Regions from separate parts of the Bradyrhizobium sp. USDA 4503 genome, predicted to be linked through region 4. Evidence: predicted binding sites of a transcription regulator. Region 4 holds the regulator's gene; each other region holds the start of a gene.
What was found. The regulator PhoB, encoded in region 4, activates phosphate uptake and scavenging genes when phosphate is short. The targets are predictions, from matches to a motif close to TGTCATNNANCTGTCAT.

Region 1: a site for PhoB is predicted at 3,431-3,447, ahead of ACVMIH_RS14665 (UDP-2,3-diacylglucosamine diphosphatase). Genes of this name have one in related genera too.
Region 2: a site for PhoB is predicted at 5,798-5,814, ahead of phnF (phosphonate metabolism transcriptional regulator PhnF). Genes of this name have one in related genera too.
Region 3: a site for PhoB is predicted at 2,859-2,875, ahead of ACVMIH_RS04355 (DUF47 domain-containing protein). Genes of this name have one in related genera too.

What each region holds. Positions count from the first base shown of each region.
Region 1 covers NZ_JBSRXS010000001.1:2,982,114-2,989,372, forward strand. The annotation lists gene ACVMIH_RS14650 (hypothetical protein) at 1-323, shown strand, start outside; gene ACVMIH_RS14655 (threonine/serine dehydratase) at 461-1,450, opposite strand; gene ACVMIH_RS14660 (glycosyltransferase family 4 protein) at 1,507-2,598, opposite strand; gene ACVMIH_RS14665 (UDP-2,3-diacylglucosamine diphosphatase) at 2,595-3,407, opposite strand; gene thiD (bifunctional hydroxymethylpyrimidine kinase/phosphomethylpyrimidine kinase) at 3,659-4,456, opposite strand; gene ACVMIH_RS14675 (Lrp/AsnC ligand binding domain-containing protein) at 4,652-4,897, shown strand; gene ACVMIH_RS14680 (c-type cytochrome) at 5,019-5,948, opposite strand; gene ACVMIH_RS14685 (CHRD domain-containing protein) at 6,115-6,537, shown strand; gene ACVMIH_RS14690 (c-type cytochrome) at 6,644-7,090, opposite strand; gene ACVMIH_RS14695 (xanthine dehydrogenase family protein molybdopterin-binding subunit) at 7,191-7,259, opposite strand, start outside.
Region 2 covers NZ_JBSRXS010000001.1:3,911,341-3,918,599, forward strand. The annotation lists gene ACVMIH_RS18990 (alpha-D-ribose 1-methylphosphonate 5-triphosphate diphosphatase) at 1-1,141, opposite strand, end outside; gene phnL (phosphonate C-P lyase system protein PhnL) at 1,155-1,853, opposite strand; gene phnK (phosphonate C-P lyase system protein PhnK) at 1,862-2,659, opposite strand; gene ACVMIH_RS19005 (alpha-D-ribose 1-methylphosphonate 5-phosphate C-P-lyase PhnJ) at 2,652-3,536, opposite strand; gene ACVMIH_RS19010 (carbon-phosphorus lyase complex subunit PhnI) at 3,533-4,636, opposite strand; gene phnH (phosphonate C-P lyase system protein PhnH) at 4,640-5,248, opposite strand; gene phnG (phosphonate C-P lyase system protein PhnG) at 5,253-5,714, opposite strand; gene phnF (phosphonate metabolism transcriptional regulator PhnF) at 5,843-6,568, shown strand; partial or broken gene ACVMIH_RS19030 (patatin-like phospholipase family protein) at 6,669-6,858, opposite strand.
Region 3 covers NZ_JBSRXS010000001.1:913,801-921,059, forward strand. The annotation lists gene ACVMIH_RS04340 (ABC transporter substrate-binding protein) at 1-871, shown strand, start outside; gene ACVMIH_RS04345 (branched-chain amino acid ABC transporter permease) at 936-1,799, shown strand; gene ACVMIH_RS04350 (branched-chain amino acid ABC transporter permease) at 1,801-2,769, shown strand; gene ACVMIH_RS04355 (DUF47 domain-containing protein) at 2,915-3,559, shown strand; gene ACVMIH_RS04360 (inorganic phosphate transporter) at 3,659-4,663, shown strand; gene sugE (quaternary ammonium compound efflux SMR transporter SugE) at 4,724-5,038, opposite strand; gene ACVMIH_RS04370 (peptide chain release factor 3) at 5,192-6,811, shown strand; gene ACVMIH_RS04375 (FAD-dependent oxidoreductase) at 6,876-7,259, opposite strand, start outside.
Region 4 covers NZ_JBSRXS010000001.1:4,964,288-4,971,546, reverse strand. The annotation lists gene pstA (phosphate ABC transporter permease PstA) at 1-490, shown strand, start outside; gene pstB (phosphate ABC transporter ATP-binding protein PstB) at 487-1,305, shown strand; gene phoU (phosphate signaling complex protein PhoU) at 1,412-2,128, shown strand; gene phoB (phosphate regulon transcriptional regulator PhoB) at 2,274-2,984, shown strand; gene ACVMIH_RS23940 (GcrA family cell cycle regulator) at 3,225-3,737, opposite strand; gene ACVMIH_RS23935 (acetylornithine transaminase) at 4,225-5,433, shown strand; gene argF (ornithine carbamoyltransferase) at 5,433-6,359, shown strand; gene ACVMIH_RS23925 (Hsp33 family molecular chaperone) at 6,581-7,259, shown strand, end outside.

The sequences.
Region 1 (7,259 bases), 2.0 Mb from region 4:
TCGCCGAAGCGATGGCCGCCGAGCCCAAAATGGTTGCGCCGGCCATTCAGCCCGAGCCTGCACCGGCGCCCGCGCCGAAGGTCGAGGTCAGGGCCGAAGTCAAGATCGAGCCGGTGGCTGTGGCGCCGATTGCCGAAACTCTGGTGATGCCGCCGCCTCTCCGGCCCGCCGTTGAGCCTGCCCCTGCTCCCGCAGCGGAGATCTCACTTGGCTCGACCATCATCGCCAGCGGCCTGCTGAAAAGACCGACTGTTGCGGCCAACGACCCGCTCGCGCCAATCCGACGCATGAGCCAGGCCGAGAAGATCGCGTTCTTCTCGTAACCTCGACTGTTCATATCCTGTCATTGCCGGGCTTGACCCGCGCACGACGACTGGCGCGAAGCATTCATGTCCCATGGACCGCACGCGCAACGTGAGCCAGCTCATGTACCGCGGCAGCATCTGTGCCTAACCCGGTGTCAGGCAACCAGTTTCGCGAACAGGTCGGCGTCGACATTGCCGCCCGACAGCACGATCACGACGTTCTTGCCCTTGGCATCGATCCGCCCGGCAAGCAACGCCGCGAGTCCGACCGCGCCGCCGGGCTCGACCACGAGCTTGAGCTCGCGATAGGCAAAGGCGACGGCGGCGCCGACCTCGTCGTCGGAGGCGCTGACGCCTTTCGCGAGCAGCTTGCTGTTGATGGCGAAGGTCAGCTCGCCCGGCATCATCGCCATCAGCGCATCGCAGATGGTGCGCGGCGCAACCGCATGCGCCTCGCGATGGCCGACCTTGAGCGAAAGGGCATGATCGTCATAGCCCGCGGGCTCGGCGACGATCACCTGGGCCTGCGGATATTTCGCCTTCACCGCGGTCGCAACGCCCGCGATCAATCCGCCACCCGAAGCCGGCGCGACCACGATGTCGGGCGTCAGTCCGAGCGCAGCCATGTCCTCGGCGATCTCGCGGCCGGCGGTGCCCTGGCCCGCGATCACGAAGGGATCGTCGTAGGGGCGCACCAAGGTCGCGCCGCGCTTGCCGGCAATGCCGTTGGCGATCGCCTCGCGGTCGTCGCGATCGCGGTCGTAGAGCACGACTTCGGCGCCATAGGATTTGGTGCGCTCGCGCTTGGTGATCGGCGAGTCCGCAGGCATCACGATGGTCGCCTGCATGTTGAGGATCTTGGCCGCCGCGGCGACGCCCTGGGCGTGGTTGCCCGAGGAGAACGCGACGACGCCGCCGCTCCGCTTGTCCTGCGGGATCGAGGCGAGCTTGTTGAAGGCGCCGCGAAACTTGAACGATCCGGTCCGCTGCAGCATTTCGGGCTTGAGGAAAACCTTGCTGCCGACGCGTTCGTTGAGAACGGGGAAGGTCAGGAGCGGCGTGCGCACCGCGAACGGCGCGACCACCCTCGCGGCGGCATCGATGTCCGCGGCAGCGACGGGTGGATTGAGAACGGTGTCCGTCATTCGCGATTTGTATCGCGGCGCCGGGCTGGCGGGCAAGACGCTTTAGCGTGACCTGACTAGCGTGAGGTCGGCTGGGTCGCCGGCAGCGCCACAAAATGGCGCTCTTCGGCACCGAATTCGAGCGCCTCCCCCTCGCCGTCCGGCGGCGCGGGGCGGACGTTCATGCAGCGATCGATGAACACCCGGGCCGACGCCTGCCAGGTGTGGAGCGCGGCAAAGTCGACGCAGGCCTGCCGCGGGATGCTGAGCGCCTCCAGGCAGGCATGGCGCAGATCTTCGTCGAGCACGCCGACCGGCGCCGCGCCGATCACGTCGCGGGGACCGGTGACCGGAAAAGCGGCAACCGGCAGGCCGCTCGCCAATGCTTCAAGCAGCACCAGACCAAACGTATCGGTACGGCTCGGGAAAACGAACACATCGGCCGCGGCGTAGATCTCAGCCAATTCTTCCCCATGACGAGCACCGAGGAACACGGCGTCCGGATATTTCCGCTCCAGCGCCGCCCGCGCCGGGCCGTCGCCGACCACGACCTTGGTTCCCGGCAGATCGAGATCGAGGAAGGCCGCGAGATTCTTCTCCACCGCCACCCGGCCGACGCTGAGATAGACCGGCTGCGGCAGGCAGAGATCGACGTCGCGCGGATGGAACAGTGAGGTATCGACGCCGCGCGACCACAGCACCACGTTGCGGAAGCCGCGCTGACGCAACTCGGCCGCCAGCGCCGGGGTCGCCGCCATCACCGCCCGGCTCGGCCGGTGGAACCAGCGCAATGCGCGCCACACCCAGGCTTCCGGGACAGGCGTCCGCGCCGAGACGTATTCGGGGAAGCGGGTATGGAAGCTCGTCGTGAACGGCAGGCCGCGCTTGCGGCAATAGCGGCGCACCGCAAGCCCGATCGGGCCCTCGGTCGCGATATGGATGCTGTCGGGCCTCGCCGCCTCGATCAGACTTGCGACCTTGGCCCGGTAGGGCAGCGCCAGCCGGAGATCGCGATAGCTCGGCATCGCGAAGGTGCGGAACTCGTCCGGCGTCAGGAAGCTCACCTCGACGCCGAGCGATTTCGCCGCCTGTGCCATCATGGTCAGCGTGCGGACAACCCCGTTGACCTGGGGATGCCACGCATCGGTCGCGACCAGGATATGCGTCATGCAGCGCGTGCCGTCACTCGCGGAACCGGCGCGATCCGGCGCACCGGGTCGGTCCAGGTGATGATCTCGAAATGGCCGTCCTCGTGCTCGGCGAGCGCGGTGCAGCTCTCCACCCAGTCGCCGCAATTCATGTAGCGGATGCCGTGCTCGTCATGAATCGTCGCGTAGTGGATGTGGCCGCAGATCACGCCGTCGCAGCCGTGGCGCCGCGCCTCGCCGGCGAGCGTCGCCTCGAACGCGCCGATATAGTTCACCGCCTTCTTGACCTTCAGCTTGGCCCATTGCGACAGCGACCAGTACGGCACGCCGAACATCTTGCGGAAGAAGTTGACGAAGCGATTCATCTGGATCGCGAAGTCGTAGGCCTTGTCGCCGAGATGGGCGAGCCAGCGCGCGTTCTGCACCACGAGATCGAAGATGTCGCCGTGGATCACGAGGTAGCGCTTGCCGTCAGCGCCAGTGTGAACGGTGTTCTCCACCACGTCGATGCCGCCGAAATGCGTGCCGTAATATTTGCGCAGGAACTCGTCGTGGTTGCCCGGGACGTAGATCACCTTGGCGCCCTTGCGCGCCTTGCGCAGCATCTTCTGCACGAAATCGTTATGGGTCTGCGGCCAGTACCAGTTCGACTTCAGCGCCCAGCCGTCGACGATATCACCAACGAGGTAGATCGTGTCGGCATCGTGAGAACGGAGGAAGTCGAGCAGGCGGTCGGCTTGCGAACCGCGGGCTCCGAGATGGACATCGGAGATAAACAAAGTGCGAAAGTGCCGCTCGGGACTTTCTTCACTCAAGGAGTCACTTCCCATGCCTGTGCACCTAACAGATTCCTGTGACAAGGCGATGACGATCCCCGCGACCCAAGGCCCCACAAACAGTTAACGAGAATCAGCAGTACGCCCCTTCCCTGCGGATAACAGCAGCGTGCGACAATCTGGCGACATCGGCGGTCGCGGCTGTGGGGAAGAGGCGTTGTGTTGCCTGCACAGCGCGATGGAACAGCGAAGCGATCGAATGCGTAGCCCGGATGGAGCGAAGCGCAATCCGGGCTACAAGAGCGTCAGTAATATCCGTGGAAGTGATGCACCGGCCCATGGCCGTGGCCGACGGCGAAGCGATCGGCTTCGGCGATCGCCTGCGTGATCCAGGCCTTGGCGTTGCGCACGGAGGTCTCCATGCTCTCGCCCTTCGCGAGCCCTGCTGCGATTGCCGAGGACAGCGAGCAGCCGGTGCCATGCGTATTGGCGGTCGCAATCCGCGGCGCAGCCAGCGCGATGCTGTGCTCGGCGTCGATCAGATAGTCGATGCTCTCGGCGCCGTGCCCATGGCCGCCCTTGACCAGCACCGCGCGACATCCCATCGCCAGCAATCGCTTGCCTTGTCGCTCGACGTCGGCCTCGCTTGAGGCAACCGGCTCGTTCAAGAGCGCCGCCACTTCCGGCAGGTTCGGCGTGATCAGCGAGGCCAGCGGAAACAGCAGGACCTTCAGCGCATCGACCGCCTCGGCGGCAAGCAGCCGATCACCGGAGGTAGCGACCATCACCGGATCGAGCACGACATGGCGCGGCGCCCAGCGCCTCAGCCCATCGGCGATCGCTGCGATCGTGTCGGCCTGCGCCACCATGCCGATCTTGACCGCGCCGACCTCGAGGTCGGAGAACACCGCATCGATCTGGGCGGCGACGAATGACGCGGGCACCGGATGGATGCCGCTGACCCCCATGGTGTTCTGCGCGGTCAGCGCCGTGATCGCGGAGGCGCCATAGACCCCGAGCGCGGCAAAGCTCTTGAGGTCGGCCTGGATGCCCGCCCCGCCCGAGGAGTCCGAGCCGGCAATGGTGAGCGCGACCGGCGTCATCTTGCAGCACCGGCGGTTGATACGAATGAGACCATCACGAACAAGACCATGGCCTGTCCTAGCCCGGCCGCCGATCGGCAGCAAGTTAGCCCTGACTTTACCGCAAGTTGGCCTCACCTTGCCCCCCTGCCTCGCCCCTTGCCTTGGCCGCCCGTTTTGGGCCTATAGTCGCGGAAATCCCCGGAGACGACTTTGATGGTTCCTTTTTTCGTCCAGATCAAATGCAAGCTCGGCCAGTCCTACACCGTCGCCAACGCACTGGCGGAGGCCGAGATTGCGTCCGAGATCTATTCCACCGCGGGCAACTACGACCTCCTGGTCAAGTTCTACGTCGACCACGACACCGACATCGGCCATTTCATCAACGAGAAGGTTCAGGTGATCCCGGGCATCCAGGACACCCTCACGATCATCACCTTCAAGGCGTTCGGCGCGAAGTAGGACGCGTCCACGAGAGCATGATGAGATCAGGTCGAGCTTGAACGGCGTCGAAAGTTCACCTCTCCCTTGGGAGAGGTGAACCGAAACCGCGGCGAGCCGATTCAACCAAACCCATCCCGCTTTACAATTCCTTCTCCTTCTTGACCGGCTTCGGCGGTCCCTCGACCGGCGGCAGCGACTTGATGTACTCGGCAATCGCGTCGCGGTCGGACGACGACAGTCGCGAAGTGTTGCGGATCACGCGCACCATGGATCCGCCCGCGCTATCGCCGTCCGGCGTCTGGCCGCTCTCGAGGAAATAGGCGATATCCTTCACACTCCAGTCCGAGATCCCCCTCGGCGTGATGTTGGGTACCCAGCCTTCGCCCTCCGGATTCGGACCACCGGCGAAGCGCTGCGCGGTGACGATGCCGCCGAGGACATTGCGCGGGCTGTGGCACTCGGCGCAATGGCCGAAGCTGTTGACGAGATAGGCGCCGCGATACCAATGCGCCGAGCGGCTTGCATCCGCGATGAACGGCTTGCCGTTCATGAACAGGAATTTCCAGACCCCGACATTGCGCCTGATGTTGAAGGGAAACGGCAAATCATGATCGCGCACCTTGCCGGCGACCGGCGGCAAGGTCTTCAGATAGGCGAACAGGTCGCGCACATCGCTGACCCTGGCGTGCTGATAGGACGGATACGGAAACGCCGGGAAATAGTGCGCGCCCGATGGCGAGGTGCCCTTCATGACCGCGGTGACGAAATCGGCCTCGCTCCAGCGGCCGATGCCGTCGTTCGGGTCGGGCGAGATGTTCGGCGCATAGAAGGTGCCGAATGGCGAGGGGATCGCGAGCCCGCCGCCGAGCTTCGTGCGGTCGTCCTGCTTCGGCACGGCATGGCAGGAGGAACATCCCCCGGCATTGAACGTTGTGAGGCCGTTGGCCAGGTCAGGCTGATAGGCAGGCAGCGCGTCGGCGGCAACGGTCGCGGGGATCGTCAGCCACCAGAACACGCCAAAGCCGATTACGCCGGCCAGAATCGCCAGGAGGAAAATTCGTCGCAGCATTCACCGATCCGTCATTGGTCGCGTCAATTCATGGACCAGTATGATGGCAACCAGCCGGACAAGCTCGCATCAAATTTGCCGCACCCACGATCCATTTGGGGAATAAATCCGAAAAACTGCTGTTTGAAGATTGCAACCATCGTGTGACGTCAAAGGGGAGAGAACCATGTCGAACAAGACCTTGCTTGCCACGCTGACGCTCGGCGCCGCCATCGCCTTCGCCGGTCCTGCCTTTGCCGAGAAGTTCACGGCGAAGCTGGACAGCAAGAGCGAAGTGCCGCCGAATACCAGCACCGCCACCGGCACCGCCGACATCGACTACGATGCCGCCAGCAAGAAGCTGAGCTGGAAGCTGACCTATTCCGGCCTCTCGGGTCCGGCCACCGCCGCGCATTTCCACGGCCCCGCCGAGGCCGGCAAGAATTCCGGTGTCGCAGTCGCGATCCCGAACGCGACGTCGAGCCCGGTCGAAGGCAGCGCAACATTGACCGACGCGCAGGCCGCCGATCTCCTCGCCGGCAAGTACTATGTCAACGTCCACACCGCGGCCAATCCGGGCGGTGAGATCCGCGGCCAGGTGACCAAATAACAAGTGACGAAGTAATCGTTCGCGACGCAACGCCAATAAGAAACGGCCGACACAAAAAAGGGCGGACGCCCTAAAGCGTCCGCCCTTTTCGTTGATGGAATGGCGATCAGCCCTTCTTGACGCGATAGGTCTCGTGGCAGCCGCCGCACTGCTTGCCGATCACGCCCAGCTCGGCCTTCAGCGTATCGACGTCCTTGATCTTGCCCTTGGCATCGGTGACGACCTTCGCGAAGCTCGCGGACTGCTGCGCGAAGCCCGCCTTGTCTTCCCAGATTTTCGGCGAAGGGGCGTAATCGCCTTCCAGCTTGACGCCTTTCATGCTCTCGGGGAACAGCGTCGGAAGCTGCTTAGCGGTATCCTCGAACTGGGCCAGCGCGGCATTGACGGTCGCCTGGTCGTAGGGCTTTTCGCCCTTGATGATCGCCGACAGCGCACCCGCATTCTTGCCATTGTCCTTCATCATGGCCTGGGTCTTCTTGACTTGATCTTGCTGTGCAACGACTGCACCGGCACCGAACGCCAGCATCGCGACAACGACGACAATCCGCTTCATCGGCTAACCCTCAATTCCGTTTGTCCCGGTCCGCGATCTGCGGCCGGCCTGGTTTGCAAAACACCGCAGGCGGAATCTTCATTCCGCCCGCGACAATTTATCAGAGATTATGGCGGCGCTGCGCCTCGCGGATCGCGATCCAGACCCGTTCCGGCGTGGCGGGCATGTC
Region 2 (7,259 bases), 1.1 Mb from region 4:
CTCCCTCGCGCCAGACGCTGCGCACGACAGGCAGATCGCGCGCAACGTGCACGCGGATCAGGTCGGCGCGCCGGCCGACCGCAATCTCGCCGCGGTCGGTGAGCCCGACCGCTTCGGCCGGCGTCTTGGTCACGGTGCGCACGGCGGAAGCGAGATCGATCGCCGGCACATGCCGCGGCAGCTGCAGCGCCGCCATCAAAAGGCTGGACGGGATGTAGTCCGACGACAGGATATCGAGCATGCCCTCATTGGCGAGATCGACGGCCGCGATGTTGCCGGAGTGCGAGCCGCCGCGCACCACATTCGGCGCGCCCATCAGGATGTCGATGCCGGCGGCGTGCAAGCCTCGCGCGGCTTCCATCGTGGTCGGGAACTCTGCCACCGCGACCTTGTCGTTGACGGCGTCGACCACGTTCTCATCCGTGGTGTCGTCATGGCTCGCCAGCGGGATCCGGTATTCATGCGCCAGCGCGACGATCGCGCGGGTGTTCGCCACCGCATATTCCTTCTGATAGGCGAAGCGCCGTGCGAACAGCACGTCGAGCTGGGCGTCGGTCATGCCGCCGCCCTTGCCGCGATAGTAGTCGCGCAGCTTGACCTCGTCGCGGAACTGGCGCTGGCCCGGCGTGTGGTCCATCAGCGACATCAGCCGCACGTCCGGCCGGTCGATCAGCTCCTTGGCCTCGGCGACCACGTCCGGCATCGGGACCTCGCAGCGCAGATGTAGGAAGTGATCGGCGCGCAGCAGATTCTCCTCGCGCGCCGCCGCGATCGCCGCCGCCAGCACGCCGGCGCGGCCGTCGACATCCTCGGCGCCGTCCTCGCGCCAGACCCGCAGCGAATCCAGCACCGTGGTGATGCCTGAGGTCGCGAGCTGCCCGTCATAGGAGATCACGGCCGCGACCGGATTCCAGAACACCTTCGGCCGCGGCACATAGTGCATCTCGAGATGGTCGGTGTGCAGCTCGATCAGCCCGGGCATCAGGAGATCGCCGCCGGCATCCTCGGCGGCCTCGGGCGCCCTGCCCTCGTCGAACTCGGCGATCTTGCCATCAGCAATCGCGACCCAGCCCTGCTCGATCACGCGATCGGCGAGGACCAGCCGGGCGTTGCCGATGATGGTGTCTTGCTTGGCGGTCATTTCAAACGGTCCTTCAGGCAGCAGCCGCGAACGAGGTCACATCGACGATGCGGTCGGCAATCAGATGACGGATTTCGTCGTCATGGACAATGGCGACCATCGCGACGCCCTTGGTTTTCTTCTCCGCGATCAGCTCGACCACCACGGCGCGATTCGCCGCATCGAGCGAAGCGGTCGGCTCGTCCAGCAGCAGGATCGGCAGGTCCGAGATGAAGCCGCGCGCGATGTTGACGCGCTGCTGCTCGCCGCCGGAGAAGGTCGAGGGCGGCAAGGTCCACAGCCGCTCCGGAATGTTGAGCCGGCGCAGCAGCTGGCCGGCGCGCGCGCGGGCCTCCTCGCGCGCCACGCCGTTGACGATCAAAGGCTCGGCGACGACGTCGATCGTCGCCACCCGCGGCACGGCGCGCAGGAACTGGCTGACATAGCCGATGGTCGAGCGGCGGATGCTCAGCACCTGGCGCGGCTCGGCGGTGGCAAGGTCGACAACCATGCCGTGATGGCGGATGCCGATCCGGCCGCTGTCGCAGCGATAGTTGCCGAAGATCATCTTCAGGATGGAGGATTTGCCGGCGCCCGACGGGCCCGACAGCACCACGCACTCACCCGGATCGGCGTGGAACGAGACGCCGCGCACCACCGGCAGTTCGACGCCGCCCTGCAGATGCATGGTGAAGGTCTTCTCGGCGTTGGCAAGTTCGATCATCGCGGTCATTGGCACGCTCATGGCGGAAGAATCGAGGAAACGAGCAGCTGCGTATAGGGCTCACGCGGATCGTCGAGCACCTGGTCGGTGAGGCCGGTCTCGATGACGCGACCGCCCTTCATCACCATCACGCGATGCGAAAGCAACCGCGCCACGGCGAGATCGTGGGTCACGACGATCGCGGCGAGCCCGAGCTCGCTGACGAGGTTGCGCATCAGGTCGAGCAGGCGGGCCTGCACCGAGACGTCGAGGCCGCCGGTCGGCTCGTCCATGAACACCAGCCGCGGCTCGGTGACGAGGTTGCGGGCGATCTGCAGCCGCTGCCGCATGCCGCCGGAATAGGTCTTCGGCGCATCGTCGATGCGGCCGGTATCGATCTCGACCCGCTCCAGCCAGGTCGACGCGGTGTCACGGATGCGGCCGTAATGATTCCAGCCGACCGCCATCAGCCGCTCGCCGACATTGGCGCCGGCCGAGACGCCCATGCGCAGCCCCTGCGCCGGGTCCTGGTGCACGAAGCCCCAGTCGGTGCGGAACAGGAAGCGCCGCTCGGCCTCGCCGAGTTCAGCGAGATCGCGCAGCACGCCGTCGCGCATCCGGTAGCACACCCGGCCCGCGCTCGGCGCGAGCTGCGCCGAGAGCAGCTGCAGCAGCGTCGACTTGCCCGAGCCGGACTCGCCGACGATCGCCAGCACCTCGCCGGGATAGAGCGCGAACGAGACGTCGCGGCAGGCGGCAAGCCGGCCGTAATTCTTGGCAAGCCCCTCGGCCACCAGCAACGGCTCGTCGTTGTCGAGGCTCGAGAGCTCAGACATGCGCCTTCTCCTTGTGCGGCGCTGCGCTCTCGGTGCCGTGATGGCCGGCGGCCTGGCGTTGCTCGCAGAAGTCCGTGTCGGAGCAGACGAACATCCGCCCGCCCTTGTCGTCGGTGACGATCTCGTCGAGATAGGAATTGTCGGCGCCGCACAGCGCGCAGGGCGCGTTGAAGCGGTAGCGCGTGAACGGGTGATCCTCGAAGTCCAGCGACACCACGGTGGTGTAGGGCGGGATCGCGTAGATGCGCTTCTCGCGGCCGGCGCCGAACAGTTGCAGCGCCGCGCAATTGTCCATCTTCGGATTGTCGAATTTCGGCGTCGGCGACGGGTCCATCACGTAGCGTGCGTTCACCTTCACCGGATAGGCGTAGGCGGTCGCGATATGGCCGAAGCGCGCGATGTCCTCGTAGAGCTTGACGTGCATCAGCCCGTATTCGGCGAGCGCGTGCATGCGCCGCGTCTCGGTCTCGCGCGGCTCGAGGAAGCGCAGCGGCTCGGGGATCGGCACCTGATAGACCAGCACCTGTCCGGCATGCAGCGACGCCTCGGGAATGCGGTGCCGGGTCTGGATCACGGTCGCGTCCGTGGTCGAGGTCGTGGTCGCGACACCCGCGGTCTTGCCGAAGAATTTGCGGATCGAGATCGCGTTGGTGGTGTCGTCCGAGCCCTGGTCGATCACCTTCAGCACGTCGTCGGGACCGAGGATCGCGGCGGTCACCTGCACGCCGCCGGTGCCCCAGCCATAGGGCATCGGCATCTCGCGGCTCGCAAACGGCACCTGATAGCCGGGGATCGCGATCGCCTTGAGGATCGCGCGGCGGATCATCCGCTTGGTCTGCTCGTCGAGATAGGCGAAATTGTACGTCGGCGCGTTCATTCCGCGGCCTCCTGCATTTCCACGGCCTCGTTGGCTTCCGCGAACCCCTGCCGCAGCTTGCGCAACAGGCCGAGCTCGGACTGGAAGTCGACATAGTGCGGCAGCTTGAGATGCTCGACAAAGCCGGTCGACTGGACATTGTCGGAGTGCGACATCACGAACTCCTCGTCCTGCGCCGGCGCCGCCGCCTCCTCGCCGAGCTCGCGCGCACGCAGCGCGCGATCGACCAGCGCCATCGACATGGTCTTGCGTTCGCTCTGCCCGAAGGCGAGGCCATAGCCGCGGGTGAAGCACGGCGCCTCAGTCGTCGAGCCCTTGAACTGGTTGACCATCTGACACTCGGTCAATTCGATCGAGCCCAGCGGCACGGCAAAGCCCGCGTCCTCGGCGAAGAACTCGACCTCGACCTCGCCGAAGCGGATCTCGCCGGCGAACGGGTGATTGCGACCGTAGCCGCGCTGCGTCGAGTAGCCGAGCGCGAGCAGGAAGCCCTCATCGCCGCGCGCCAGGTTCTGCAGCCGCAAATCGCGATCGGCCGGAAAGCTCAACGGCTCGCGCGTGAGGTCGCCGACCGGCGTGTCGCAATCTGCCTGCGGCGAGGATTCGATCAGACCGTCACGGCCGAGAATGTCGGTCACCCGCGGCGTGGCGGCCTGCGAGGCCTCCGCGGTCGCCGGCTGCTCCGGCACAAAGCCTTCCGCGAGCTGCGGATCGAGCAGGCGATGGGTGTAGTCGAAGGTCGGCCCCAGGATCTGGCCGCCCGGAACGTCCTTGAAGGTCGAGGAGATCCGCCGCCGCACCTGCATCTCGCCGGTGTTGACCGGCTCGGTGGCGCCAAAGCGCGGCAGCGTGGCGCGGAAGGCGCGGACCAGGAAGATCGCCTCGATCATGTCGCCGCGCGCCTGCTTGATCGCGAGCGCCGCGAGCTCGCGGTCGTAGAGCGAACCTTCGGTCATCACGCGATCAACGCCGAGCGCGAGTTGCTCGGAAATCTGTGCCAGCGTCACCTCGGGCACCTCGCGGTCGCCGCGCCGCTCATGCGCGAGCAGACGATGGGCGTTCTCGATGGCGCGCTCGCCTCCCTTGACGGCTACATACATCGCTCACACTCCGCTTGCGATCAGCCGCGTGGTGCGCGGGATCGCCACAATGGCATCGTCATGGACCAGCACGACATCGATGCCGCGCGGGAACAGGGCTTCGTTGATCGCAAGCCGCTGGAACAGGTCGCGCGGCTTGAGCATCGCCTGCAGCACGGCGCTCCCGTCGATACCGGGCCCTTTCAGCTCGAAGGCCGGCCCCTGCGACAGGCTGTCGACCTGCAGGATCAGCGTGGTCGACCGGTCAGGATATTCGCTGCTGCCGAATGCGAAGCGATCGAGCGCCGGCAGGCTCGCGGCATCGCCGATCAAAGCGAAGCTCGCGATCGAGGAATCGGCCACCACCGGCGCGCTGGCGTGAAACTTCAGCCAGCGGGCGACGTCCGGCGTCGCCGACATCGCAGCGTCAAGCCAGATCGGCGTGTCGTGATCGAACAGCGTCAGCGCGATCGCGGCCGAGCCGCGCATCATGCCGGCGGGCGTTCCGACGCTCGCGGCGACGCGCTGCACGCTGCCCGGGCGCGCCATCGCATCCATCACGGAACGGAAAGTCGACTGCGCCGACAGCACCTTGTCGGCAAAGCCCGCGGGCATTTCGGCAATCGTCGTCATTGCATCATCCCTCACCGCGCACCATCGTGTAGAAATCGACCCGCGTCGCCGCGGTTTCCGCCGCCTTGCGGCCGCGTTCGGCGTTCATGGCGACGCGCAGCGGCGCGATCACCTTGGCCTCCACCTCGCCGGACAGTTCCGCCGACTGCACCATTGCATCGCACAGCGCGATCATCTGCGCCTTCCGCGCGTCGCGGCCGAGCGTGTAGCCGAAGCCGACCTCGCCGGTCGCAAGCCGCACCGCCGCGCGCGACACCGTCGCCTCGCCGAGATTGAATGGCGCACCGTCGCCGCCGATCCGCCCGCGCAGCATCACAAGGCCGTTTTCCGGCTCGCGCAGGTTCTCATGCGCGGGCACCGCGATCGCGGCCAGCCTGCCTGCGATGTCCGTAGCGGCGGCGTGCGCCAGCACCGTCATCGCGGCCTTGCGCTGGGCCTGTTTGCTGTTTGGTCCGGTCGAACTCATGGTCGAACTCATGGGCAAACCTTTGGGCAACCTTGCTTGCATCAAGTTGTCTATGATACTAGACAACTTGATAGCGGAGCGCCATGACTGTTTCGTGACAAACCAAAGATTTCTGGTATCACCGCGCCATGAGCATGCAGGAAAGTTCCGGCGTCGCCTTGTGGCGGCAGGTCGCCGACGGCATCGAGCGCGGCATCGCTGACGGCCGCTTCGCCGCCGGCGAAAAGCTGCCCGGCGAGATGGAGATCGCCGAGACGTACCGGGTCAACCGGCACACCGTGCGGCGGGCACTCGCCGCATTGGCCGAGCGCGGCCTGGTGCGCGCGGAGCGCGGCAGCGGCACCTATGTCGAAGCCCAGCGCCTCGCCTATCCCTTGCGCTCACGCACGCGGTTCTCCGAGATCGTCGGCGCCGGCGGTCACGAGCCGCGCGGCCAGCTGATCGATGCGAGCAGCGATACCGCCAATCGCGAGATCGCGCGCGAGCTCGGCCTGAAGATCGGTGCGCCGCTGATCCGGATCGAAGCGGTGCGGCTCGCCGACCGGACGCCGATCTGCGTTTCCACCACCTGGCTGTCGGCCGAGCGGTTTCCCGATGCCGGCAGCGTGTTCGCCAACGTCCGCTCGATGACGAAGCTGCTCGGGCATTACGGCGTCAAGGACTACCACCGCGCCTCGACCCGGATCACCGCGGCGATCGTCGATGCGACCGACGCCGCGCGACTCGACCTGCCGCTGGGACGGCCGGTGCTGGTGGTCGACGCCACCGACGTCGACATGCTGGACCAGCCGCTGGTGACCAAGCGCTCGCGCTTCGCCGCCGAGCGCGTGGAGTTTCTGGTCGAGAACGGCTGACAATCCCCTTTGTAATCCGAACTAAACGGTCGAGCCCTGCAAGGCCCGATGTCTTGTTACACACGCCCACCACGGCCAGTATGAACGTTGGTCGTCGTCAGGTGCCCGATATTGCCTCGCTGCGCAACCACGGCTCATCCATGAGCCGATCGAGCACCCCCCAGGTAAAAGCGCGGTACGATCCACTGCCCTCCAGCGCGAGATCGACCAGCACGGTATCGCGCACTTGGCCCGCGCGTGTTTGCGGCTCCTTCAAGGACATGGCGGGGCTCCGACTGGCGTGCGGCCACGTCGCGGCCGGCGAACGATAGACAAAGCAGCCATCAGCTCCTGCCGGGAAGCGGTTGCGGGAGTGGTTGCGGACGCTCGATTCCTGGCCGCCCAGGTCTCGGAGGCCGAGTGACCGGGCGGTGGCCTGGCCGTCGCCATCCGTGCCATCCCGCCGGACCACCCCAACCCATGCCGCGCCTTGAACCAAAACCACACCGATACCAACCGCCGCCGCGCCATCCCCTGCTGTACCAACAGTAGCGGTGGCCCCTCCAGGTGAATTGGACAGTTTCCGCGAGACGAAGCTCGTCGGCGGCCTGGCGCAGACCCAGCGGCGCAATGAGGCCGGCCTGCGAACGACCGCTGGTCGCCGTGATCGCCACCGAAGCAATCCCAAGTGCTAGGCCCCATAGAAACAATT
Region 3 (7,259 bases), 4.1 Mb from region 4:
AAAGAACGGCGTCTACATCAATTCAGGCGCCGCCACCTCGGATCTCACCAACGCGCAGTGCTCGCCGAATACCGTGCACTGGACCTACGACACCTACATGCTCGCCCACGCCACCGGCCAGGCGCTGGTGAAGGCGGGCGGGGACACCTGGTTCTTCCTCACCGCGGATTACGCGTTCGGCGCCGCGCTCGAGCGCGACACCACGTCCGTCGTCACCGCCAATGGCGGCAAGGTGGTCGGCGGCGTCAAGCATCCGCTCAACACCGCTGACTTCTCCTCCTTCCTGCTGCAGGCGCAGGCCTCCAAGGCCAAGATCATCGGTCTCGCCAATGCCGGCGGCGACACCACCAACTCCATCAAGCAGGCGGCCGAGTTCGGCATCGTCAAGGGCGGCCAGAAGCTCGCGGCGCTGCTGCTGTTCCTCACCGACGTCAAGGCGATCGGGCTCGAGACCGCGCAGGGCCTCAACTTCACCGAGACGTTCTACTGGGACCTCAACGACAAGACCCGCGCCTTCTCCAAGCGCTTCTCGGAGCGGATGAAGAACAGCGCGCCGCCGACCATGGTGCAGGCCGGCGTCTATGCGGGCCTCATGCATTACTTCAAGGCGCTGGAAGCGCTCGGCGGCAATCCGCATGACGGCGCCAAGGTGGTCGCGAAGATGAAGACGATCCCGACCGACGATCCGCTGTTCGGCAAGGGCGAGGTCGAGCCCAACGGCCGCGTCACCCACGATGCCTATCTGTTCGAAGTGAAGAAGCCCTCGGAGTCCAAGGGACCGTGGGACTTCTACAAGCTGGTCGGCACCGTGCCGGGCAACCAGGCCTTCACGCCGCTCGACAAGAGCGCCTGCGCGCTTCTGAAGAAGTGACGATCATGCCCGCCGGCCATGCGCGTGGCCGGCGGGCTTCATCTATCTAGCGAAAGCTCATTCGATGCAGGCTCTCTACGCACAGCTTCTGGTGGGACTGATCAACGGCTCGTTCTACGCGCTGCTCAGTCTGGGGCTCGCCGTCATCTTCGGCATGCTCAACATCATCAATTTCGCGCATGGCGCGCTCTACATGATGGGCGCCTTCGTGGCGTATTTCCTGCTCAACCTGGGCGGCATCAATTACTGGTGGGCGCTGATCATCGCACCCGTCGTGGTCGGCATCTTCGGCATGATCCTCGAGCGGACCATGCTGCAATGGCTGACCGGCCTCGATCATCTCTACGGATTGCTGCTGACCTTCGGCATCGCGCTGATCGTGCAGGGCGTGTTCCAGAACTATTTCGGCTCCTCGGGCCTGCCTTACTCGATCCCCGATCAGCTCAAGGGCGGCGTCAATCTCGGCTTCATGTTCCTGCCGATCTATCGTGGCTGGGTCGTCATCTTCTCGCTCGTGGTGTGCCTTGCGACCTGGTTCCTGATCGAGAAGACACAGCTCGGCGCCTACCTGCGCGCCGCAACCGAGAACCCGACGCTGGTGCGCGCGTTCGGCATCAACGTGCCGCGCATGATCACGCTGACCTACGGGCTCGGCGTCGGTCTTGCCGCGCTCGCCGGCGTGCTGTCGGCGCCGATCAACCAGGTCCGCCCGCTGATGGGCGCCGATCTCATCATTGTGGTGTTCGCGGTGGTCGTGATCGGCGGCATGGGCTCGATCATGGGCTCGATCATCACCGGCTTCGCGCTAGGCGTGATCGAGGGACTGACCAAGTATTTTTATCCCGAGGCCTCCAACACCGTGGTGTTTGTCCTGATGGTGGTGGTGTTGCTGGTGAAGCCAACGGGACTGACGGGACGGGCGGCTTGATATGTCAGCATTGACCGACGATACACTTCCGATCACGCCGCGCGCGATGCGCGACGAAATGATCGTATTCGCCGCGATGGCGCTGCTGCTGGCGATCGTGCCGTGGACGGGGATCTATCCGTTCTTCGTCATGCAGGCGCTGTGCTTCGCGCTGCTCGCCTGCGCCTTCAACCTCCTGATCGGCTATGGCGGCCTGCTGTCATTCGGCCACGCGATGTTCCTCGGCACCGCCGGTTACGTCTCGGCCCACGCGCTGAAGGTGTGGGGGCTGACGCCGGAGCTCGGCATCCTGGTCGGCACCGCGGCCGCGGCCTTGCTCGGCCTGGTCACCGGCTACATCTCGATCAAGCGGCAGGGCATCTATTTCTCGATGATCACGCTGGCGCTGTCGCAGCTGCTTTACTTCCTCTATTTGCAGGCGCCGTTCACCCATGGTGAAGACGGCATCCAGGGCATTCCGCAAGGCCACCTGCTCGGCATCTTCGATCTCTCGAAGCCGCTGGTGCTTTACTATGTCGTGCTGGTCGGCTTCCTCGCCGGGTTCCTGCTGATCTACCGCACCATCAACTCGCCGTTCGGCGAGGTGCTGAAGTCGATCCGCGAAAATGAGCCGCGGGCGATTTCGCTTGGCTACAAGACCGACCAGTACAAGCTGCTCGCCTTCATCCTGTCGGGCACGCTGGCGGGCTTTGCCGGCTCGCTGAAGGTGTTCGTGGCGCAGAATGCCTCGCTCACCGACGTGCACTGGTCGATGTCCGGTGAAATCGTGCTGATGACGCTGGTCGGCGGTCTCGGCACCATCTTCGGCCCGGTGGTCGGCGCCTTCGTGATCATCGCCATGCAGCAATATCTCGCCGGTTTCGGCCAGTGGGTGACGGTGATCCAGGGCGTGATCTTCGTGGCCTGCGTGCTGCTGTTCCGGCGTGGCCTGGTCGGTGAGCTGGCCCATTTGTTGCGGCGGTCGCTGTAGGGCAGGTCTCGGCGACTTTCGGCCGACTTAGCGGTGGACGACCGCCCGCTCGGGCGGTCGATCCCGATGCTTTCCCCGCCAGATGCTCTATGACAGTTCTGTGACAGTCGCTAAAAGGGCTGTCCCGGAATGATGGAACTGAGACATGCTGCGCTGGTTTCGCGCCTTCCTGCCCAAGGAAGAGCGGTTTTTCGACCTGTTCGCCCGACACGCCCGGACCTCCGTGCAATGCGCATTGGCGTTGCAGGACATGCTGAAGGGCGGGGAGGAGACTCCGGTCTTTTGCCAGCGCGTCAATCAGTTCGAGAACGACGCCGATAGCGTCACCCGCGAGGTCCTGACCGCGGTTCGCCGCACCTTCATCACCCCGTTCGATCGTGGCGATATCAAGAACCTGATCACCTCGATGGACGACGCGGTCGACCAGATGCAGGCGACCGCAAAGGCGGTCATGCTGTTCGAGGTGCGCGAGTTCGAGCCGCCGATGCGCGAGATGGGCGGCCTGATCGTCGAATGCGCCAATCTGGTCGGCCGCGCGCTGCCCCTGTTGCAGTCGATCGGCCACAACGTCTCGATGCTGACCCAGATCACCGAGGAACTGACCAAGCTCGAGGGCCGGGTCGACGATCTCCAGGATATCGGGCTCAAGGAGCTGTTCCTGAAGCACCGCGACGCCAACACGATGGACTACATCGTCGGCGCGGAGATCTACGACCATCTCGAGAAAGTGGCCGACCGTTTCGACGACGTGGCGAACGAGATCAACTCGATCGTGATCGAGCAAGTCTGAGCATGATCCGGAAAAGTGTGATGCGGTTTTTCCTGCGACAAACGCGAAGCGTTTGCGCGGCGATCATGCTCAACAGAGCACAATAGAGTGGGGCATCACGTGGACGCCACGCTGGGTCTTCCAATTCTGACCATCCTGATCGCGGTCGCGCTGCTGTTCGACTTCCTGAACGGCCTGCACGACGCCGCGAACTCGATTGCGACCATCGTCTCGACCCGCGTGCTGCGGCCGCAATATGCGGTGTTCTGGGCGGCGTTCTTCAACTTCCTCGCGTTCCTGGTGTTCGGCCTGCACGTTGCCAACACGATCGGCACCGGGATCATCGAGCCGTCGGTGGTGGATGCGACCGTGATCTTCGCAGCATTGGTCGGCGCGATCGTCTGGAACGTGATCACCTGGGCGCTGGGCATTCCGTCGTCGAGCTCGCACGCGCTGATCGGCGGCCTGGTCGGCGCCGGCATGGCGAAGGCGGGGATTTCGGCGGCGGTGTGGAGCGGGCTCTCCAAGACCTTGCTCGCGATCGTGCTGTCGCCGCTGGTCGGCTTCCTGCTGGCGCTGGTGCTGGTCGCGATCGTGTCCTGGCTCTCGGTGCGCTCGACGCCGTTCGCGGTCGATCGCGCATTCCGCATCCTGCAATTCGCCTCGGCGTCGCTCTATTCGCTCGGCCATGGCGGCAACGACGCGCAAAAGACCATGGGCATCATCGCCGTGCTGCTCTATTCGCAGGGCCATCTCGGCGACACCTTCGAAATTCCGTTCTGGGTGGTGCTGGCCTGCCAGGGCGCGATGGCGCTGGGTACCCTGATGGGCGGCTGGCGGATCGTCCGCACCATGGGGCTGCGGATCACCAAGCTGACGCCGATGCAGGGTTTCTGCGCCGAAACCGGCGGCGCCGTGACGCTGTTCATGGCGACCTATCTCGGGGTTCCCGTATCGACCACGCACACCATCACGGGCGCCATCGTCGGCGTCGGCGCCGCACGGCGGCTTTCCGCCGTGCGCTGGAATGTGGCGAGCTCGATCGTCTACGCCTGGGTGATCACGATCCCGGCGTCGGCCGCGGTCGCAGCCGCGAGCTATTGGGCGGTGCAGATTCTGAAGTAGCGTTTTCGAGCGAAGTGGAAGCCGGTTCGCGTTAAGAAAACGCGTCCCAAAAAGGAGTAATCAGCCGACCAGCTTCAGCCCGACGATGCCGGCAACGATCAGTCCGATGCTGGCAAGCCGCATCGCGGTCGCGGGTTCGCCGAGCAGGATGATGCCGAGCGCCGCGGTACCGACCGCGCCGATCCCGGTCCAGACCGCATAGGCGGTTCCAATCGGCAGCGTCTTCAGCGCGAGGCCGAGCAGGATCACGCTGCCGGCCATCGCCGCCAGCGTCAGCACCGACGGCACCAGCCGCGAGAAACCTTCGGTATATTTCAGCCCGATCGCCCAGCCGATCTCGAGCAGGCCAGCGGTGAACAGAATGGTCCAAGCCATCACGAACCCTCCAGATAAGGCAGGGTCGTCCCCGCGAATGGTATAGTGAGGAGAAGGTCGTCCTTCCGGTGCCCATATGGGGATGGTGCGGGCGTTCCGCATTGCGACAAAACGCCCTTGATTGCGCCCGTTTTCCCTGCCAAATGCCCCGCCATGTCCGACATTTCAGTTTCAGCCGAATCGCCGTCCCGCTCGCCGCTTTCAGAGGAAGTGGCGCGACGGCGTACCTTTGCGATCATCTCGCACCCGGACGCCGGCAAGACCACGCTGACGGAAAAGCTGCTGCTGTTCGGGGGCGCCATCAATCTCGCGGGCCAGGTCAAGGCCAAGGGCGAGCGGCGCAACACGCGCTCGGACTGGATGAAGATCGAGCGCGAGCGCGGCATCTCGGTCGTCACCTCGGTGATGACCTTCGAGTTCAACGACCTCGTGTTCAACCTCTTGGACACGCCGGGCCACGAGGACTTTTCGGAAGATACCTATCGCACGCTGACCGCGGTCGATTCCGCGGTGATGGTGATCGACGCGGCGAAAGGCATCGAGGCGCGCACGCGAAAGCTGTTCGAGGTGTGCCGGCTGCGTGACATCCCGATCATCACCTTCATCAACAAGATGGACCGCGAGAGCCGCGACACGTTCGAGCTTCTGGACGAGATCGAGAAGACGCTGGCGCTCGACACGACGCCGATGACCTGGCCGGTCGGCCGTGGCCGCGACTTCCTCGGCACCTATGACGTCGTCAATGGCGGCGTGCGGCTACTCGAGGGCGGCGGCGCCAAGACCGGCGCCACCGAGCAGATCGACATCGCCGATCTCGGCAAGCGCAATCCCAATCTCGATGTCGCCGAGGTCAAGGACGAGCTCGCGCTGGCCTCGGAAGCCTGCAAGCCGTTCGAGCTCGCGGCGTTCCGCGAGGGCCACCTGACGCCGGTCTATTTCGGCAGCGCGCTGCGCAATTTCGGCGTCGGCGATCTGCTCGAAGGCCTCGGCAAGTTCGCGCCGGCGCCGCGCGCGCAGGACTCGGATTTGCGCAAGGTCGAGGCATCGGAGCCGCGCATGAGCGCATTCGTGTTCAAGATCCAGGCCAACATGGATCCGAACCACCGTGACCGCATCGCCTTCGCCCGGCTGTGCTCGGGCAAGCTCAGCCGCGGCATGAAGGCCAAGCTGGTACGCACCGGCAAAAACATGAGCCTGTCGAGCCCGCAGTTCTTTTTCGCGCAGGACCGCTCGGTCGCCGACGAGGCCTTTGCCGGTGACGTCGTCGGCATTCCCAACCACGGCACGCTCAGGATAGGCGACACCCTCACTGAGGGCGAGGATCTGACCTTCGTCGGCGTACCGAGCTTCGCGCCGGAAATCGTCCGCCGCGTCCGGCTGACCGACGCGATGAAGGCGAAGAAGCTGAAGGAAGCCTTGCAGCAGATGTCGGAGGAGGGCGTCGTGCAGGTGTTCCGCCCGCGCGACGGCGCGCCCGCGCTGGTCGGCGTGGTCGGCCCGCTGCAGCTCGATGTGCTGAAGGCGCGGCTCGATGCGGAATATTCGCTGCCGGTCGAGTTCGAGATCTCTGAATTCTCGTTGGCGCGCTGGATATCGTCCGACGACCGCAAGCAGCTTGACGCCTTCATCTCCGCCAACAATTCCGGCATCGCCGACGACGTCGACGGCGATCCCGTGTTCATGGCCAAGAACGAGTTCTATCTCGGCTACACCCGGGAGCGCGCCGAGGGCATCACCTTCTCCAACGTCAAGGACGTGAAGAAGAAGGCGTAGTCGCGCTTGCTCCTGTGTCGTCCCCCGGGGAAGGCGGGGGACCCGGTACGCCGCGGCTTCTCCGTCATTCGCTACGGTTCTCGGCGGGGAGGTGACTGCCCAAAAAGTCGATCAGGCTCTGCGGCGCGTTAGCGCCGTAGCACAACTCGAGGAGTTCCGCCGCATCAGCGGCTTCGGACGCGCTGCGGGGAAACAGGTCCTCTTCATAGGCGGCGAGCGCGGCCTCGACGTCACCTGGGTTGGCAGCGATCGCCGCGCCGAGTTCGGCACCGTCATATATTGCGAGATTGGCGCCTTCGCCCGATGGAACCATCAGATGCGCTGCATCGCCGAGCAGCGTGACGCCGGGCACGCGGTCCCATTGATGCGCGACCGGAAGCGCATGGGTGAGGCGCAGCACCGGCGCCGTCTCGCCGTCGGTGATCAGCGCGGTCAGCGCCCGGGCCCA
Region 4 (7,259 bases):
CATCATCGGCCTGTTCATCTATGGTGCGGTGGTGGTGCCGATGCGCGGCTTCTCGGCGATCGCAGGCAGCCTTGCGCTCGCGGTGATCGTGATCCCAGTCGTGCTGCGCACCACCGAGGACATGCTGCTCTTGGTGCCCAATCCGCTGCGCGAGGCCGCCTCCGCGCTCGGCCTGCCGCGTTCGCTGGTGATCAAGCGGATCGCTTATCGTGCCGCGCGATCGGGTCTGATCACCGGTGTGCTGCTGGCGACCGCCCGCGTCGCCGGCGAGACCGCGCCGCTGCTGTTCACCGCGCTGTCGAACCAGTTCTTCAGCCTGGATCTGACCAAGACGATGGCCAACCTGCCAGTGACCATCAACAACTTCGTGCAGAGCCCCTACGCCTACTGGAAAGAGCTGGCGTGGAGCGGCGCGCTGCTCATCACATTCACCGTGCTCGCGTTGAATATCGGCGCGCGTATCCTTGGTGCCGAAAGGGCCGCAAAATGACCGAGCTTTCCGTCTCCACGACTGCCGCAGGCCACATTCCCCAGGTTCCGCTGCCGGAAGCGCCGCCGAAAGTCACGGTGCGCAACCTCAACTTCTATTACGGCGAGCACCACGCGCTGAAGAACATCAACCTGACGCTCGGCACCAACCGCGTCACGGCGTTCATCGGCCCGTCCGGCTGCGGCAAGTCGACCCTGCTGCGCATTTTCAACCGGATGTACGACCTGTATCCGGGTCAGCGCGCGGTCGGCCAGCTGATGCTGGACCAGACCAACATTCTCGACCCCAAGCTCGACCTCAACTTGCTGCGCGCGCGGGTCGGCATGGTGTTCCAGAAGCCGACGCCGTTCCCGATGACGATCTACGAGAACATCGCCTTCGGCATCCGCCTCTATGAGAAGATCTCGAAGTCCGAGATGGACGACCGGGTCGAGAAGGCGCTGCGCGGCGGCGCGCTGTGGAACGAGGTCAAGGACAAGCTGAACGCCTCCGGCCTGTCGCTCTCCGGTGGCCAGCAGCAGCGCCTGTGCATCGCGCGCACCGTGGCGGTGCGCCCCGAGGTGATCCTGTTCGACGAGCCGTGCTCGGCGCTCGACCCGATCTCGACCGCCAAGGTCGAGGAGCTGATCCAGGAACTCTCCGAGGACTACACGATCGCGATCGTCACCCACAACATGCAGCAGGCGGCGCGCGTCTCCGACAAGACCGCCTTCATGTATCTCGGCGAGCTGATCGAGTTCGACGACACCAACAAGATCTTCACCTCACCGGGCGATCGGCGCACCCAGGACTACATCACCGGCCGGTTCGGTTGACCGGCGCATGATCCGGAAAAGTGGAAACCGGTTTTCCGATCAGGTCATGCTAAAATTCAGGACACGAAGCCATGATCCCCGGGATCATGGTTGAGGGAGACAAGCGATGGCTTCTGAACATACCGCCAAGGCATTCGACAGCGACCTGCAGGAGTTGACCCGCCTGGTCGCCGAGATGGGCGGCCTGGTCGAACGAATGATTACCGAGTCGGTCGACGCGCTGATCCGTCGCGACGTCGCGCTCGGCAAGCGCGTGGTCGCCGCCGACATCGAGATCGACAATCTGCAGCGCAACATCGAAGAGCGCGCGGTGCTGACGATCGCGCGCCGCCAGCCGATGGCGATCGACCTGCGTGAGATCGTCAGCGCGATGCGCGTCGCCACCGATCTCGAGCGGATCGGCGACCTCGCCAAGAACATGGGCAAGCGCGTCGCGGCGCTGGAGAGCGATTTCCAGCCGCTGAAGTTGATCCGCGGCCTCGAGCACATGACCGACCTCGTGCTGTCGCAGGTCAAGTCGGTGCTCGACGCCTATGCCGCGCACGACCTGCCGGCGGCGATGAACGTCTGGAAGGGCGACGAGGAGGTCGATGCGATCTGCACCTCGCTGTTCCGCGAACTGCTCACCTACATGATGGAAGATCCGCGCAACATCTCGTTCTGCATCCATCTGATGTTCTGCGCCAAGAACATCGAGCGGATCGGCGATCACGCCACCAATATCGCCGAGACCGTGTTCTACATGATCGAGGGCCAGCAGATCACCGACAAGCGCCCGAAGGGCGACATGACCACTTTTGCCACCACGGTGCCGGGCAACTGAGGCATGATCGGCAAGCACGGAACCGGCAAGAGCGAAACTGGACGATCCTCGCGACAAATCGTTTCCGCGGGGACTATGCTCAAGGAAGTAAGCGTTTCGGTTTGCGTCTGGGCAACGGATCACCACAGAGAAAGAACTTAAACCGATGAGCGCACGCATTCTGGTAGTCGAAGACGAGGAAGCGCTGACGACGCTGTTGCGCTACAATCTCGATGCGGAAGGCTACGATGTCGAGACGGTGGGGCGCGGCGACGATGCGGATACAAGGCTGAAGGAGCGCGTTCCCGACCTCGTGGTGCTGGACTGGATGCTGCCGGGCCTGTCCGGCATCGAACTGTGCCGCCGCCTGCGGGCGCGGCCCGAGACCAAGCAGCTTCCGATCATCATGCTGACCGCGCGCGGCGAGGAAAGCGAGCGCGTGCGCGGGCTTGCCACCGGCGCCGACGATTACATCGTCAAGCCGTTCTCGGTGCCGGAGCTGCTGGCGCGGGTGAAGGGCCTGTTGCGCCGCGCCAGCCCGGAGCGGCTTGCGACCGTGCTGACCTACGGCGACATCGAGCTCGACCGCGAGAAGCGCCGCGTGGCGCGCTCGGGCCGTCCGATCGATCTCGGGCCGACCGAGTATCGCCTGCTCGAATTCTTCCTCGAGCATCCCGGCCGCGTGTTCAGCCGCGAGCAATTGCTCGACAGCGTCTGGGGCCGCGACATCTACATCGATGAGCGCACCGTCGACGTGCATATCGGCCGCCTGCGCAAGCTGCTCAATCCGGGCCGCGAGCAGGATCCGATCCGCACTGTGCGCGGCGCCGGCTACGCGCTCGACGACCGCTTTGCCAAGGCCGAGCCGCAGCCGTAACGGCCATGCGGCATTCATAAACCGCAACACGGCGTCGTCCCGGCGAAAGCCGGGACCCATACGCCGCGGCCAGCGCAATCGGCACGCGGCCAGACGGCTTTCTAACAACACCCATTCGTGGTTATGGGTCCCGGCCTGCGCCGGGACGACGCTGGTGATATAGCCGGGCTGGGTCACACAAAAAAATCCCCGCTTTCGCGGGGATTTGTCTTTGAGGTCTTCCGTCGTTTTCCCGAGTGCTCACTTGATCTGCGGTTTCGCCGACGGCCGGCGGCGATCGGCGGCGGGCTGGTAGGCGACGCGCGAGTGATGCGCGCAATAGGGCAGGCCGCCGAGCGCTTTGCCGCCGCAGAAGAAGAATTCCGGGCTCGAGGGATCGCCGACCGGCCAGTGACAGGTGGCCTCGTTGAGCTCGAGCAGCGACAGCCGCTGGCTCATCGGCACCACATTGTCGTAGGAGATCGGATCGGGCTCCATCTCGGCCTCGAAGGCGTGCGCCAGCGCGGTGTTGCCGCGCGAGACCGGGCGCGCCACCCGCATCATGTGCTGGGCGGGGCGGGCCTTGCGCTGCCGCGGCGCGGCCGTGGAGGGTGCCTTGGCGCGGCCGGAGAGGCCGAGCCGATGCACTTTGCCGATCACGGCGTTTCGCGTCACATTGCCAAGTTCCGCCGCGATCTGGCTGGCCGACAGGCCGGACTCCCAGAGCTTCTTCAGCTGCTCGACGCGATCGTCGGACCAGGTCAATACAGTCATCGCATTCTTCCCTTCGCGTAGCGCCGGCCAATCATTGGAGCGGCGCTGCGAGCCAATCTGGACAAATATCCCTGCGGCCAGAATCCCTTAGCCCTCGCCGGGCACGGTGTTGCGCCCGAACGTTTACGCGAGACACAAAGGCTACTTAGAGGGTCCAGTACCGCCGCACGAGATGTCGTACCCGACAGGCCAAACGCTACAATATGGCGTGACTCTGGCGCAAGAGTCCGCGGTCGTGCGTCCACATGTTCCCACACAGTTAAGCATCGCGATGAGGCTTTTCCACCGCACCGGAATGCTCCGGATTGCGCTCGTTTCGCATTGCAGGAAGGCCACTTCGTGGCGATTGACACTTACCGACCGCAGCATAGAATGCCCGCCACGTGCCGCCCGCAAAGGCGGCCGTTTTGTTTTCCGAAGCTGGCCGTTGCTGCGCTGGCGTCAAGGCGCGCGGCAATTGTCGGCTTAAAAACCGCCAGTGATCGTCATGACCAACGCTGCCACGTCGCATCTGCTCCCCGTCTTCGCCAGGGTCGATCTCGGTTTCGAGCGCGGTGAGGGCGCCTGGCTGATCGCAACCAACGGCGACCGCTATCTCGATTTCACCTCGGGCGTCGCGGTCAACGCGCTCGGGCACGCGCATCCGCATCTCGTCAAGGCGCTGCAGGAACAGGCGACCAAGCTCTGGCACATGTCGAACCTGTTCAAGAGCCCGGACGGCGAGGTGCTTGCCGCGCGGCTGTGCGAGCAGAGCTTTGCCGACTTCGTGTTCTTCTGCAATTCCGGCGCGGAAGCGATGGAGGGCGTGATCAAGCTGGTCCGCCACTATCACTTCTCCAAGGGCCATGGCGAGCGCTACCGCATCATCACCTTCGAGGGCGCCTTCCACGGCCGCACGCTGGGCACGCTGGCGGCGACCGGCTCGGCGAAATATCTCGAGGGCTTCGGCCCGCCGATGGACGGCTTCGACCAGGTGCCGCATGGCGACATCGACGCGGTGAAGAAGGCGATCGGTCCGCACACCGCCGGCATCCTGATCGAGCCGGTGCAGGGCGAGGGCGGCGTGCGCTCGGCGCCACAGGCGTTCTTCAAGGCACTGCGCGCGCTGTGCGACGAGCACGGCCTGCTGCTCGCCTTCGACGAGGTGCAGACCGGCATGGGCCGAACCGGCGAGCTGTTCGCCTACAAGCGCACCGGCGTCACGCCGGACGTGATGTCGCTGGCCAAGGCGCTCGGGGGCGGTTTCCCGATCGGCGCGGTGCTGGCGACCGCGCAGGCCGCGGCCGGCATGGCGCCCGGCTCGCACGGCTCGACCTTCGGCGGCAATCCGCTCGCGGTCGCCGCCGCCAATGCCGTGCTCGACGTCATGCTGAAACCCGGCTTCTTCGAGTATGTGCAGAAGATGTCGCTGCTGCTCAAGCAGAAGCTCGCCTCCGTCGTCGACCGCTATCCCGGCGTGCTGTCGGAGGTACGCGGCGAGGGGCTGTTGATCGGCGTCAAGGCCGTGGTGCCGTCGGGCGACCTGATCGCAGCGCTGCGCAGCGAGAAGCTGCTCACCGTCGGCGCAGGCGACAATGTGGTGCGGTTCCTGGCGCCGCTGATCGTGACCGAGTCCGAGATCGACCAGTCGATCACCGCGCTCGAGCGCGCCTGCGCGACATTGTCGGTGGCGCAGCCGAAGAAGGCGGCTGGATAATGAGCAAGCCGGTCCGTCACTTCCTCGATATCAACGAGCTGCCGCTCGGCGAACTGCGCAACATGCTGTCCGCCGGAGCCGCCATGAAGGCGAAGCTGAAGGCGCATGAGAAGGGCAGGAAGCCGCTCGAAGGCAAGACGCTGGCGATGATCTTCGAGCGCCCGTCGACCCGCACAAGGGTGTCGTTCGACGTGGGCATGCGCCAGCTCGGCGGTGAATCCATCATGCTGACCGGCGCCGAGATGCAGCTCGGCCGCGGCGAGACCATCGCCGACACCGCGCGCGTGCTGTCGCGCTATGTCGATGCGATCATGATCCGCATCCTCAACCATGACGCGCTGCTCGAGCTCGCGGCTCACGCCACCGTTCCCGTCATCAACGGCCTGACCCGGCGTTCGCATCCCTGCCAGGTGATGGCCGACCTCATGACCTATGAGGAAAACCGCGGCTCGATCGAGGGCAAGACCGTGGCCTGGACCGGCGACGACAACAACGTGCTGGCCTCCTGGGCGCATGCCGCCGAGCGGTTCAAGTTCCAGCTCAATGTTGCGACCCCGCCGGAGCTGTCGCCGAAGAAGCCGATGCGCGACTGGATCAAGGCGACCGGCGCGCCGATCATGCTCGGCACCGATCCGGAAGCCGCCGTGCGCGGCGCCGACTGCGTCGTCACCGACACCTGGGTGTCGATGGGCGACAAGGAGGGCGAGCACCGCCACAACGTGCTGCGGCCCTATCAGGTCAATGCCAAGCTGATGTCGCTCGCCAAGCCGGACGCACTGTTCATGCACTGCCTGCCCGCGCATCGCGGCGAGGAGGTCACCGACGAGGTGATCGACGGGCCGCAATCCGTGGTGTTCGACGAGGCGGAAAACCGCCTGCATGCGCAGAAGGGCATTCTGGCCTGGTGTTTCGACGCGGTCGCGTAGTCGGAGATCAGTAAGCGTTGTCGTCCCGGGCAAGCGAAGCGCGACCCCGGACCCATAACCATCGCTGTCAATTGTTGCGAAGGCTGGGGCACCAGCTTGATGCAAGCAACTCACATCGGTGGTTATGGGTCCCTGCTTTCGCATGTTTTCGCAGGGACGACGGAAACATCCGCGTTAGTGAACCCCTTTATTTCATGGTCCGAGACCCCAGATAGAGCGCCATGGTTTCACAATCCCCCGACATCAAAAACACGCCCGAGGCGCCGGTTCGCGCGCCCTCAGCGGTTCCGGTCGACGATGCCGTGCTGGCATTCGAGGTCGGCGCGCTGGACCTGCGCGGCCGGCTGACCCGGCTCGGCCCCGCGCTCGACGAGATCCTGCACAAGCACGATTATCCGCCCGCGGTCGGCAAGCTGCTCGGCGAGGCGATCGTGCTGACCACGCTGCTCGGCTCGTCGGTCAAGTTCGAGGGCCGCTTCATCCTGCAGACCCGGACCGAAGGTCCGGTCTCGCTCCTGATCGTCGATTTCCAGGCGCCCGACCGGCTGCGCGCCTATGCGCGCTACGACGCATCGCGCCTGAAGAACGGCCAGAGCTCGGGCGAGCTGCTCGGCAAGGGCCACCTTGCGATGACGATCGATCAGGGCTCCAACACCAGCCGCTACCAGGGACTGGTCGCGCTCGACGGCGGCGGCCTGGAAGAGGCGGCCCACGAATATTTCCTGCGCTCGGAGCAGATTCCGACCCGGGTGCGGCTTGCGGTCGGCGAGGAGATGCGCGGCGGCGAGGGCGGCAAGCTGCACTGGCGTGCCGGCGGCATCCTGCTGCAATTCCTGCCCAAGGCGCCCGAGCGCGCCAAGCAGGCCGATCTGCATCCCGGCGATGCGCCGGAAGGCACGG